3 regions of the Lysobacter sp. Root983 genome follow, and region 1 is predicted to be linked to each of the others. Evidence: riboswitches for the same ligand, from Rfam matches in the RefSeq annotation. Region 1 holds a riboswitch; each other region holds the start of a gene.
The links. A riboswitch is a leader RNA that binds a small molecule or an ion and turns the genes downstream of it on or off. The one in region 1 is predicted to bind cobalamin.
Positions count from the first base shown of each region.

Region 2: another riboswitch for cobalamin. It lies ahead of metE (5-methyltetrahydropteroyltriglutamate--homocysteine S-methyltransferase); the one in region 1 lies ahead of btuB (TonB-dependent vitamin B12 receptor).
Region 3: another riboswitch for cobalamin. It lies ahead of ASE43_RS11700 (ribonucleoside-diphosphate reductase subunit alpha); the one in region 1 lies ahead of btuB (TonB-dependent vitamin B12 receptor).

Region 1 is NZ_LMJO01000016.1:229,824-234,239, forward strand. It holds gene ASE43_RS13270 (hypothetical protein) at 1-162, opposite strand, end outside; gene btuB (TonB-dependent vitamin B12 receptor) at 212-2,029, opposite strand; cobalamin riboswitch at 2,181-2,412, opposite strand; gene ASE43_RS13280 (TonB-dependent receptor) at 2,662-4,416, shown strand, end outside.
Region 2 is NZ_LMJO01000012.1:966,972-971,387, reverse strand. It holds gene ASE43_RS11695 (ribonucleotide-diphosphate reductase subunit beta) at 1-210, shown strand, start outside; gene ASE43_RS11690 (acyl-CoA thioesterase) at 445-825, shown strand; cobalamin riboswitch at 911-1,118, shown strand; gene metE (5-methyltetrahydropteroyltriglutamate--homocysteine S-methyltransferase) at 1,328-3,607, shown strand.
Region 3 is NZ_LMJO01000012.1:973,112-977,527, forward strand. It holds gene ASE43_RS11700 (ribonucleoside-diphosphate reductase subunit alpha) at 1-1,582, opposite strand, end outside; cobalamin riboswitch at 1,951-2,233, opposite strand; gene ASE43_RS11705 (DUF2339 domain-containing protein) at 2,361-4,416, shown strand, end outside.

The DNA of each region.
Region 1 (4,416 bases):
ACCCAGGTGCTTGCGCAGCCAGAGGCCGCCGAGGAAGAACACCGCCATCGACGCATCGGGCAGGTGCAGCGCGTCGCCGAAGTGGTGGAAGCGGGTGGCAACCATGACCGCGGCGAGTGCGGTGAACAGACTGTAGTGGACGGATCGGCTGGGAGCGTTCATCGGCGGCCTCGGTGGCGTGGACGGGACGGTGGTGGCGAAAGCGCGGCGATCAGTTCGCCGCGCGGTAGCGCAAGGTCAACAGGTAGTTGCGGCCGGGCTGGTTGTAGTAGGCCGCGGTCTCGTAGCGCTGGTTGAACACGTTGTTGGCCGCCAGCTGCAGGCTCCAGGAATCGTCGAAACGGAAGCCCAGGCGCAGGTCGGTGGTGGCGTAGCCGTCCAGGCGGCGCGTGTTGGCCAGATCGTCGAAACGTTCGCCGGCGACGTAGACGCTGCCGCCCAGGCTGAAGCGGCCGTAGCGACGGTCGGCGTCGAAGCGTGCGCTTTCGCGCGCGCGCCGCGGCAGGATCTTGTCGCGGCTGGCGGTACGGCTGTCGTTGCGCGGATCCAGCCAGGTCGCACTGGCGCGCAGGTCCCAACCGGCCAGGACGGTATCGACCGTGGCCTCCACGCCCTGGATGCGCGCGCGATCGATGTTGCCGGGCAGACCGATCGAAGCATCGAACGCGATCAATTCATCGACTCGCGTCTCATAGGCGTTGAGCGACCAGCCGCCCCAGGCGTGTTCGCCGCGCAGGCCGAGTTCGAAGCTGCGCGACTCCTCCGGCTTGAGATCGGCGTTGCCGAAGCCGGGGAAGTACAGCTCGTTGAAGGTCGGCGCCTTGAACGCGGTGCCGTAGCTCGCGGTCAGGCGCAGCTGTTCGCTGAGGTTCCAGCCCCACAGCGCGCTGCCGGTGGTCTGGCCGCCGAACTGGCTGTCGTCGTCGCGGCGCAGGCTGGCCTGCAGCGCGTGCGCGCCAGATTCGCGCTGGTACTGGCCGAACAGGCCGCGGTTGATGCGGCGATCGTGGGCGTAGACGGTGCTGCTTTCCACCTCGTCGCGCTGCCAGTCGTAGCCCAGGGTGAGCAGACCGCCGCCGAGGCCGAAGTCGCCCTGCAGCGAGCCCAGCTTGCGGCGCGTATTGAAGGTGCTGGAGTAGACGCCGTTGCGGTAGTTGTCGCTGAGGTCGCTGCTGCGGCCCAGGTTGAGGGTCAGCGTGGCCTGTTCGCTGGGCGCGTAGCGCAGGCGTCCGCCGGCGACCTGCTGCACGGTGTCGCTCTGGTTGTTGGTGCTGCCGTCGTACTCGTTGCGGCCTTCGGCGCGGAACACACGCGCTTCGGCGTCCCAGGCGTCGCTGAAGCGGTAGCCGCCCTGCGCGGTCAGCGACAGGTTGCGGTAGCCGTCGCGGTCGGGCGAGTTGGTGAAGCAGCCGGCGCCGCCCGGCGAGGGCTTGCCGCGACAGGCGTTGATGCCGTCGGTGTCCTCGCTGGCGGCGTTGATCGAGTACCAGCCGTTGTCGCCCTTACCGCCCACGCCCAGGGTGCCGCGACGCGTCTGCCAACTGCCGATCGAAGCGCTGGCGTGCGGCGCGAACGCGCCTTGCGGGCGGCGGGTGAAGATCTGGATCACGCCGCCCAGGGCCTCGGAGCCGTACAGGCTGGAGAACGGGCCGCGCACGATCTCGATGCGCTCGATCTGCTCGACCGGAATGTCCTGCAGCGAGGCGCCGCCGCTGGTGGCCGAGCCGATCTTGATGCCGTCCACCAGCACCAGCACATGGTCGGACTCGGTGCCCCGCAGGAACAGCGAGGTCGACTTGCCGGGGCCGCCGTTGTTGGCCATCGACAGGCCGGGCGTGCCGCGCAGCAGGTCGGGCAAGTTGGCCGGCTGCAGGCGTTCGATGTCGTCGCGGTCGATCACGGTGACCGAGGCCAGGGTCGCGTCCTGGGTCTGCGCGGTGCGGCTGGCGGTCACCACGACCTGGTCGAGGTCGGTGGCGGCGTCGGCGGCCCAAACCGGGACCACGACGGACAGCAGCGCCGTCGCCAGCGCAGTGCGGCGAAGCGCGTAAGGGTGGAAATTCAAAGCATGGCTCCTGATCCGCGCCTACCCGCGCGGAAACGATGGGTCGGAGACACGCGGAGGGAACGACGAGGCGGCGACGCGCGGACGCAAGGCAGCCCCATGACAGCGCCCACCGCGTGTCGGGTCAGCCTCAGGCCGGTCTCCGGGCTTGCAAGCGAGGGCCTCCAGCCCTCCGATCCGCGCCTTCCCATGCATGCGCACAGTGGCTTAGTTGCGGATCGTTCGTCTTACTTACCGTTGCGGGGGCAGCTCCGGAATTGCCGTCGCTCCGTTCGGAGGACTGGCGCACCGGATTCCCGTTTCAATCGCCGGCGGGGCCGGCGATCACCTCAAGCCCGCGCATGGTAGCAGCCCGGGCCAGCTCCGCCGCCATGAGCAAACGGCATGAGCCGGGCCGCGGCCGGGCGTCATGGGCGCCCGCCGCCGCGCTGGACCCGGCGGGTGTGTCATCAGGCAGATCGGCGGCACACCCAATTCCCGAAACCATGACGTACGGCTATTTCCCTATACGAAAGTGGGTTTGACCGGGTTGTTATAAGCGTGTTAAACCAAAATGACATCGCTACCAATCCCCCCGCCGCAAGGAGCCGCGCACCATGTCCGTAGCCGTCCGTGCCGTACGCCGTCCGCTCGTCCTCGCCCCGTTGTCGTTGGCCCTGCTCACGGCGCTCGCCGCCCCGGCCTACGCCCAGGACGCGGCCGCTCCGGGCGAACCCGCCTCCGAGGCCCACACCCTGGACCAGGTGATCGTCACCGGCACCCGGGTCAGCGATCGCACCGTCGCCGAGTCCAGCGCGCCGATCGACATCATCACCCCGGAGGCGCTGGAGGCCACCGGCACGGTCGAGCTCGCGACCGCGCTGGCGCGCGCCCTGCCATCGCTGAACTTCCCGCGCCCGGCCATCACCGACGGCACCGACGCGGTCCGCCCCGCGCAGCTGCGCGGTCTGGCGCCGGACCAGGTGCTGGTGCTGGTCAACGGCAAGCGCCGGCACACCACCGCGCTGATCAACCTCAACGGCAGCCAGGGTCGCGGTTCCTCGCCGGTCGATCTCAACGCGATCCCGATCGCCTCGATCGAGCGCGTGGAAGTGCTGCGCGACGGCGCCTCGGCGCAGTACGGCTCCGACGCGATCGCCGGCGTGGTCAACATCGTGCTCAAGGGCAGCGACCACGGCGGCAGCATCGCCGCGCGCTACGGGCAATACAGCGCCGGCGACGGCGAGCAGTACCAGCTGTCCGGCGACGCCGGCTTCAAGCTCGGCGAAAACGGCAAGCTGCACTTGGCCGCGCAGGGCGGCCACCAGGACCAGACCAACCGCGCGCGCCCGTTCCAAGGCGTGGTCGAACAGCGCTACGGCGATCCCGAGATCGATAGCGGCGCGGTGTCCTACAACGGCGAATACAGTCCGGTCGACTACCTGACCTTCTATTCCTTCGGCAGCTACAGCAAGCGCGACGTGCTCTCCAACGGCTATTTCCGCTTCGCCGCCGACCCGCGCAACATCCCCTCGATCTACCCGAACGGCTTCCTGCCGCAGATCCACAACGTCAGCAAGGACCGCTCGGCGGTGGTCGGCCTGCGCTCGGAAACCGCCGGCGGCACCCAGATCGATTTCAGCTACAACTACGGCCACAACGAACTCAGCTTCGACATCGAGCACACCCTCAACCGCAGCCTGGGCCCGACCTCGCCCACCGAGTTTTACGCCGGCGCGCTCGAGGTCACCCAGCACGTGCTGAACCTGGATTTCGCGCGCCCGGTGGATTTCGGATGGCAGTATCCGGTGACCTTCGCCTGGGGCGCGGAGTGGCGCGGCGAGGAATTCTCGCAGCGCGCCGGCGAACCGCTGTCCTACGCCAACGGCGGCGTGCCCGCGTCCAACGGCCAGATCATCCCGGGCGCGCAGGTGTTCTCCGGCTTCCGCGCCAGCGACGCCGGCGATTTCGACCGCCATAGCTATTCGCTCTATGCCGACGTCGAAGCCGACCTGACCGACAAGTTCTCCGCCGGCATCGCCGCGCGCTTCGAGAGCTACAGCGATTTCGGCGACACCACTTCCGGCAAGCTGTCGGCGCGTTACGCCTTCACCGACAAGGTCGCGTTGCGCGCCACCGCCTCCACCGGCTTCCGCGCGCCCTCGCTGCAGCAGCAGTTCTTCCAGTCGATCGCGACCAACTTCATCAGCGGCGTGCCCTACGAGATCGGCACCTTCCGCGTCGACAACCCCGCCGCGATCGCGCTGGGCTCGGAATCGCTGAAGGCCGAGGAATCCACCAACTACAGCCTGGGCCTGGTGCTGCAGCCCAGCGACAGCCTGTACATCACCATCGACGCGTACCACATCAAG
Region 2 (4,416 bases), on a different contig from region 1:
CTGTCGCTGAAGGACATGCGCCAGTACCTGGAGTACTGCGCCGACCAGCGCATGGCCCAGCTGGGCATGCCCAAGCATTTCGGCGCCACCAACCCCTTCGGCTTCATGGACCTGCAGGACGTGCAGGAAGTGACCAACTTCTTCGAGCGCCGGGTCTCGGCGTATCAGGTCGGCGTACAGGGCGAAGTGGCGTTCGACGAGGCGTTTTGATTTAGGCGGGTGAGATACCCGCGCGCCGAAACCTCTCCGACCTGCTTAAAGCCCCTCTCCCGCTCGCGGGAGAGGGGTTGGGGTGAGGGCGTGAGCGCCAACGGCGCGAATGCCTCTGCTTTGATTCCTAGCCGCTAAAGCAAAAGCGCCCCTCACCCTAACCCTCTCCCGCAAGCGGGAGAGGGAACTGTTCGCTACGACGTCGCTCTCCTCGCTCCGCCGGGAAACAAACCCATGACCGAAGCCCGCATCATCGAAATCGTCTTTCCCGACCACACCAACCACCTGGGCACCCTGTTCGGCGGCCAGGCCCTGGCCTGGATGGACAAGGCCGCCTTCGTCGCCGCCTCGCGCTACGCGCGGCGCACGGTGGTGACCGCGCGCTCGGAACAGATCGACTTCCACACCGCGGTGCCCAAGGGCGCGCTGGTGGAGCTGATCGCACGCGTGGTCTCGGTGGGCCGCACCTCGATGCAGGTCGAGGTCGAGATGCATTGCGAGGACCTGCTCAGCGGCGAATCGCAACTGGCCACGCGCGGGCGCTTCACCATGATCGCGCTCGATCGCGACGGCGTGCCGACGCCGGTGCCCGCACTGGATTCCGCCGCGGACTGAACCCGCAGTCGTCGATTGACGCGCCCCGCCCCGAGGCGTACTTTGGCAGCCGTCATGGTGACCATCGCTTCATAAAGATAAAGCGATGCGACAAGACGCCGCCGGTTCGCGCCGGCGGCGGCTAGAGGGAATCCGGTACGGACTCGCGTCCAATTCCGGAGCTGCCCCGCAGCGGTATAGGGAACGACCTCCGTCAGGCACTGGGTGCAAGCCCGGGAAGCGACGGACAGTAGGCGGCGTCGAACCACGCCATGCCCCAAGCCCGAAGACCTGCCATGACCGGAGGGTCCGCCCTCCGTCCGACTCCGGCCCCGCGGGCCGGCGCGTGCGTGCGGCCATGGCCGTTCGCCCTCGCCCTCCACGGGACCGGTTCGCCCGCGGGGGCGAAGGTCGAAGGCAGGTCGTGCTCCGGCGTCGCCGCATCCGCGGCGGGCGGTCGCGCGTGCGTACCCACCTTCCTTCGTTGCCCTGCTCATGCCCACACGCATCGCAGGAGACTTCAATGATCAGCGTTACCCACCTCGGCTTCCCGCGCATCGGCGCGCGACGCGAGCTCAAGCAGGCCCTGGAATCGTTCTGGAAAGGCGAGACCGCGGCCGGCGATCTGCACGACACCGCACGCACGCTGCGCGCACGCCACTGGACGCTGGCGCGCGACGCCGGCGCCGACGTCGTGCCTTGCAACGACTTCTCGCTCTACGACCATGTGCTGGACACCGCCGTCCTGTTCGACGCGGTGCCCGCACCCTATCGCGATACCTTGGATGCCGATCCCTTGGCCGGTTATTTCGCGCTCGCGCGTGGCCTGCAGGACGCGCGCCACGACCTGCGCGCCCTGGAAATGACCAAGTGGTTCGATACCAACTACCACTACCTGGTGCCGCAGTTCGAGTGCGATCAGCGCTTCGCGCTGCGCGGCGACAAGCCGCTGGCCGAGCTCGCCGAAGCGCAGGCGCTGGGCCTGCAGGCACGGCCGGTGCTGCTGGGGCCGGTGTCGCTGCTCAAGCTCGGCAAGCGCCGCGACGGCGGCGATCCACGCGAGTTGCTGGACGCGCTGCTGCCGGCCTACGCCGAACTGCTGACGCGACTGAAGGGGGCCGGCGCGCAATGGGTGCAAGTGGACGAGCCCTGCCTCGCGCTGGATCTCGATGACGACGATCGCCGGGCCTATCGCCGCGCCTACGACGCGCTCGCCGGCGTCGACGCGCCCGCGCGCCTGCTCGCCAGCTACTTCGGCGGGCTGGGCGACAACGCCGAACTGGCCGCCGCCCTGCCCGTGCAGGCCCTGCACCTGGATCTGGTGCGCGCGCCCGGCCAGCTCGAAGCGCTGCTGCCCAAGCTGCCCGAAGACCGCGCGCTCAGTCTGGGCGTGGTCGACGGCCGCAACATCTGGCGCGCCGATCTCGACGCGGCGCTCAGTCTGGCGCGCCGCGCCGGTACGCGCGCGCAGTGGCTGGCGCCGTCGTGCTCGCTGCTGCACGTGCCGATCGACCTGGGCCTGGAACGCAAGCTGCCGCCACCGTTGCAGCAGTGGATGGCCTACGCCAAGCAGAAGCTCGAGGAACTGCGCCTGCTCGCCGACACCCTGGCCGACGACGGCCGTGCGGCGGGCGCCTTGGGCGCGGCCGCGAGCGCGCGCGCCGCGCGCCTGGCCTCGCCGCTGCTGCGCGACGCCCAAGTGCGCGCCAAGCTGGCCGCGGTGGTGCCGGCGATGACCCAACGCGATTCGGCCTATGCGCAGCGCGCGCGGGTGCAGGCGCAGCGCCTGAACCTACCCGACTTCCCGACCACCACGATCGGCTCGTTCCCGCAGACCTCGCAGGTGCGCCAGGCGCGCGCCGAGCACAAGGCCGGGCGCCTGGACGACGCCGGCTATCGCGCCTTCCTCGAGCGCGAGACCGAGCTGTGCCTGCGCGAGCAGGAAGCGCTGGGCCTGGACGTGCTGGTGCACGGCGAGTTCGAACGCAACGACATGGTCGAGTACTTCGGCGAGCAACTGTCCGGCTTCGCCTTCACCGCCCACGGCTGGGTGCAGAGCTACGGCTCGCGCTGCGTGAAACCGCCGGTGCTGTACGGCGACGTCGCCCGTCCGCGCGCGATGACGGTGGACTGGGCGCGCTACGCGCAGTCGCTGACGCCGCGCCCGGTCAAGGGCATGCTGACCGGGCCGGTCACGATCCTGCAGTGGTCGTTCGTGCGCGACGACCAGCCGCGCGCCGACACCTGCCGCCAGATCGCCCTGGCCTTGCGCGAGGAAGTGCTGGACCTGGAGGCGGCCGGCATCGCGGTGATCCAGATCGACGAGCCCGCGTTGCGCGAAGGCCTGCCGCTGCGCCGCGTCGACTGGCCGGCCTACCTCGCCTGGGCCGGCGAAGCCTTCCGCCTGGCCGCCAGCGGCGTCGACGACGCCACCCAGATCCACACCCACATGTGCTACGCCGAGTTCAACGACATCATCGAGGCGGTGGCCGCATTGGACGCCGACGTGATTTCGATCGAGACCTCGCGCTCGCGCATGGAGCTGCTGGACGCGTTCGTGCGCTACCGCTACCCCAACGGCATCGGCCCCGGCGTCTACGACATCCACTCGCCACGCGTGCCCAGCGTGGACGAGATGCGCGAACTGCTGGACAAAGCCCTGGACGTGCTCACGCCCGCGCAGTTGTGGGTCAACCCGGACTGCGGCCTCAAGACCCGCGGTTGGCCGGAGGTGCGCACCGCGCTGAAGGCGATGGTGCAGGCGGCGCAGGCTTTGCGCGAGTCGGCAACTGCGGCGGTTTGACGTCGAGCTCGAAAGCAGCCCCTTCGCACGAGTCCCCCCTTTGAAAAGGGGGGGCTAGGGGGGATTTGCTTTTGCCCGGTGCCAACAGCAACAGCAAATCCCCCGGCGCCGCTAGCCACAAATCGACATCGATTCACACAAGGCGCCCGCCCCCTTTTTCAAAGGGGGCGATGGAGATGGTGCAGGCGCCGCAGGGTTTGCGCGAGTCGGCGACCGCGGCGGTTTGACGTCGAGCTCGAAAGCGGCCCCTTCGCACGAGTTCCCCCCTTTGAAAAAGGGGGGCTAGGGGGGATTTGCTTTTGCCCTGTGCCAACAGCAACAGCAAATCCCCGGCGCCGCTAGCAAAGAATCGATATCGACTCACACAAGGCGCCCGCCCCCTTTTTCAAAGGGGGCGATGGGGATGGTGCAAGCGGCGAAGGGTTTGCGCGAGTCGGCGACCGCGGCGGTTTGACGCCGAGCCCGAAAGCGGCCCCTTCGCACGAGTTCCCCCCTTTGAAAAAGGGGGGCTAGGGGGGATTTTCTTTTGGCCGGCGCCAACAGCAACAGCAAATCCCCCGGCGCCGCTAGCAAAGAATCGATATCGACTCACATAAGGCGCCCGCCCCCTTTTTCAAAGGGGGCGATGGAGATGGTGTAGGCGCCGCAGGGTGCGCGAGTCGGCGACCCCAGCGGTTTGACGTCGAGCCCGAAAGCAGCCCCTTCGCACGAGTTCCCCCCTTTGAAAAAGGGGGGCTAGGGGGGATTTGCTTTTGGCCGGTGCCAACAGCAACAGCAAATCCCCCGGCGCCGCTAGCCACGAATCGATA
Region 3 (4,416 bases), on a different contig from region 1:
GGGCCAGCTTGCGCGCCGGCTCGGAGTCGAAGGCCAGGCGTAGTTTGAAGAACACGTCCTGCAGGCCCATGCTGCCCAGGCCGACCGGGCGCCACTTCAGATTGGCGCGGCGCGCGGTCTCGATCGGGTAGAAGTTCAGATCGATCACGCGGTCGAGCTGGCGCACGGCCAGGCGCACGGTTTCGGCGAGCTTGTCGAAGTCGAAGGCGCCCTTGCCGTCTTCGTACATCTCGACGTGGTGCGACAGGTTGATCGAGCCCAGGTTGCACACCGCGGTCTCGTCCTGCGAGGTGACCTCGAGGATCTCGGTGCACAGGTTGGACAGGTGGATGACGTTGCCGTCGCGCAGGGTCTGGTTGGACGCGCGGTTGGACTTGTCCTTGAAGTTCATCCAGCCGTTGCCGGTCTGCGCCAGGGTGCGCATCATCCGGCCGTAGATGTCGCGCGCCTTGACCTTCTTGACCGCCAGGCCGGCCGCTTCGGCGGCGTGGTAGGCGCGGTCGAAGGACTCGCCCCACAGATCGGTCAGCTGCGGCACCTTGGCCGGGTCGAACAGCGACCACTCGGCGTCGGCCTCGACGCGGCGCATGAATTCGTCGGGAATCCAGTTGGCCAGGTTGAGGTTGTGGGTGCGGCGCGCTTCGTCGCCGGTGTTGTCGCGCAGTTCCAGGAACTCCTCGACGTCGGCGTGCCAGGGCTCCAGGTACACGCAGGCGGCGCCCTTGCGCTTGCCGCCCTGGTTGACCGCGGCCACCGAGGCGTCCAGCGTCTTCAGCCAGGGCACGATGCCGTTGCTGAGGCCGTTGGTGGAACGGATCAGCGAGCCGCGCGAGCGGATGCGCGTGTAGCTCAGGCCGATGCCGCCGCTGAACTTGCTCAGCTTGGCCACGTCCATGTAGCGCTTGTAGATCGCTTCCAGCGAATCGTCGGGCGAATCGAGCAGGAAGCAGCTCGACAGCTGCTCGTGGGTGGTGCCGGCGTTGAACAGGGTAGGCGAGGACGGGATGTAGTCGAGCTGGGCCATGCGGCGGTACAACGCGAGCGCGTCGCCGACATCCTCGCTGAGGGCGCAGGCGATGCGCAGGAAGAACTGCTGCGGGGTCTCGATCACGGTGCGCGCGGTCGGATGGCGCAGTAGGTAGCGGTCGTACAGGGTGCGCAGGCCGAAGTAGTCGAAGCGCGCGTCCAGGCTGCGGTCGATGGCGTCGTTGAGCTTGCGCGCGTTGGCCTGCACGAAAGTCAACAGGCGGTCGTTGATCAGGCCCAACTCGTGGCCGCGCACGACCGACTGCGAGAACGCGTGGATCTCGATGCCGGCGACTTCCTTCTCGATCACGTTGCTGAGCAGGCGCGCGGCGAGGCGGCCGTACTCGGGCTCCTCGGCGGTGAGCAGGGCGGCGGTGCGGATCGATAGTTCGTCCAGCTCGCGCGTGGTCGCGCCGTCGTACAGGCCGGAGATGGTGCGGGTGGCCACGCGCATCGGATCGACCGCGTACAGGCCCTCGCCGCAGCGGGTGACCGCGCGCACGATCTTGTTGAGGTCGACCGGTTCGCGGCGACCGCTGCGCTTGGTCACGCTCATGGTGAGGTTGGCCGCCGGCGGGGTCAGGGCGAAGCCGGGCGCGGCGTCGGGCTTGCGCGCCGATGCCTCGGCGACGGTGGGGGCGGGGGAGGTGCTCGCAACGGCGGGCGCTTCGGTGGTGGTGGTCATAGGGGCTCCGATGCGTGGGCGCACGGGTCGTCGGCCTTCCCACGAGGGCCGACGTGCGCGGACGCAGACGCAACGCCGAGGGTCGGCGTTGCGGCTTGCGCCCCCGCGGGCGCGAAGTGTTCGAGGATGACGACAGGGTGTCGCGCGGGCCGAGACGGACCGCGGACCGCGACGGCGAACCGTGGCGGGGCGACACCGGCCGTCTTCCCCCGAAGACTCCTGAGCCGGTACCGCGCGGTGTGCGACGCGCGGTTGTCGGCAGGTCTTCGGGCTCGGGACTTGTAGCCAGGAACGAGTCGGGAGCAACGAGTAACGAATGGGTGCTCGTTACTCTCGACTCGTTCCTGCTACGCCTACTGGCGGCCGCTTCCCAGGCGCCGGGCGCCCAGTGCAATGACCGCGTTCGTTTCCCATACCGCTGCGGGGCAGCGCCGGCTTTGTCGCCGCCCTTTCGGGGCGGGTCCGCACCGGCTTCCCTTTTAAGCCGATCTCGCGATCGGCACCGACAGGCACAACATATTAGGGGTGCCCCGATCCGTCAACACGATATGTGGTGAGCGACCGCAGATTCGCAACAAAAACTTCGGCGCCGTTGCGGCGCCGCGCTTGGTGTTAACGTGCGTGGCGACAAGGACAGGGATGGGGCGCGATGGAGGGTCTGTTGGCGTTGTTGGTGCTGGTGCTGCTGGCCGTGCCGGTGCTGTTGATCATCGCCTTGGTATCGATCTCCGGGCTCAAGGCCCGGGTCGGGCTGTTGGAGGCGCGCATCGCCGAACTCGCGCAGCGCGCCGCCGCGCGGCCGACGGCGGCCGTCGCTGTGGCCGAAGAGCAGCCCGGCGAGCGCGAACCGACCCTGGGCGAGCTCATGCGCGACGCGCCGCTGCCGCCCGCACCCGTATCGCCGCCGCCCAGCCCCGTCTCGAGCACGCCCCCGGGCCCGCCGCCGCGCACGATTCCCGGCGAACCAGCCGCTCCGACGCCGGCGGCCGAACCGGCCTCGGCGCTGCCGCCGCCGTTGCCCGCCTCGGCGCCGCGTCCGATCTTCGAGGAGTCGCCGCGCGCCGAGCCCGCCCGCGCCGCGCGCGCCCAGGTGCGCGCGCCCGCGCAGCCGGATCCTATCGAGCGCATGGTCGGCGCGGTCAAGCGCTGGTTCACCGAAGGCAACGTGCCGGTCAAGGTCGGCATGCTGGTGCTGTTCGCCGGCGTGGCCGCGCTGCTCAAGTACGCCACCGATCAGGGCTGGATGCGCTTCCCGATCGAGTTCCGCCTGGCCGGCATCGCCCTGGCCGCGCTGGCCGGGCTGGTGTTCGGCTGGCGCCAGCGCGAACGCAAGCGCAGCTTCGCGCTGAGCCTGCAGGGCGGCGCGATCGGCGTGCTGCTACTGGTGGTGTTCGCGGCGTTCAAACTGTACGGGCTGATCGAGGCCGGGCCCGCGTTCGCGCTCAGCATCGTGCTGGTCGCCGGCGCCGGCGTGCTGGCGGTGCGCCAGAACGCGATCGCGCTGGCGCTGCTGGGCATCTTCGCCGGCTTCATGGCGCCGATCTGGCTGTCGACCGGGCAGGGCAACCATGTCGCCTTGTTCAGTTACTACGCCGTGCTCAATGCGGCGATCTTCGTGATCGCCTGGTGGCGGCCGTGGCGCGCGCTCAACCTGCTCGGCTTCGTGTTCACCTTCGGCATCGGCACCGCCTGGGGCGTACTGCGCTATCGCAGCGCGGACTTCGCCAGCACCGAACCCTTCCTGCTGCTGTTCTTCGTCTTCTATCTGCTGATCCCCATCCTCTACGCCTGGCGCCAGGCCGCGGGACGGCGCGATTTCATCGACGGCTGCCTGGTGTTCGGCACGCCGCTGGTCGCGTTCTCGCTGCAGGCCGGCCTGCTCGAAGGCGAGCGCATGCCGCTGGCGTTCTGCGCGCTGGGCCTGGCCGTGCTGTATGCGGCGCTGGCCTGGTGGCTCAAGCGCCGCGAGCACTTCGTTGCGCTGGCCACGCCGTATGCCTTGCTCGCGGTCGGTTTCGCGACCCTGGCCGTGCCCTTGGCGCTGTCGGCGCAAACCACCGCCTGCGTGTTCGCGGTCGAAGGCGCGGCGCTGGTGTGGCTGGGCCTGCGTCAGCAGCGCATCTTGCCGCAGCTGGCCGGCCTGGCCTTGCAGCTGTTCGCCGCCGGCGGTTTCCTGATCGGCATCAGCGACGGCCCCGAACCGCTGACCGCGGTGCTCAACGCGCGCTTCATGGGTGCCTTGCTGATCGCGCTGGCCGGTTTCGCCAGCGCCTGGAGCTATCGCCGCGCCGAGCAGCGCAATCCGGCCTTGATGTATTACCTGTGGGGCCTGGCCTGGTGGTGCGGCAACGCCTGGGGCGAGTTCGACCGCTTCCTGCTGTCCGACTTGCGCGCCGACGCCAGCCTGGCCTTCGTCGCGTTCACCGCCTGGCTGGCCGCGGAAGCCTACCGCCGCCTGCCCACGCGCGCGCTGTCGTGGACGGTCGCGCTGGGCCTGGCCGCGGCCTTGCCGCTGGCGCTCGTGCAGGAAACCGCGCATCTGCATCCGTTCGCCGGTTATGGCCTCGCCGCCTGGTTGGTGTACGCGCTCGCGGGCTTGCGCGCGCTGCGCTGCCTGCGCGATCGCGCCGGCGCTGAGCTCGCGTTCGCGCACGCGGCCTGGCTGTGGGCCTGGCCGCTGGCGGCCAGTCTGTCGCTGCACGAGT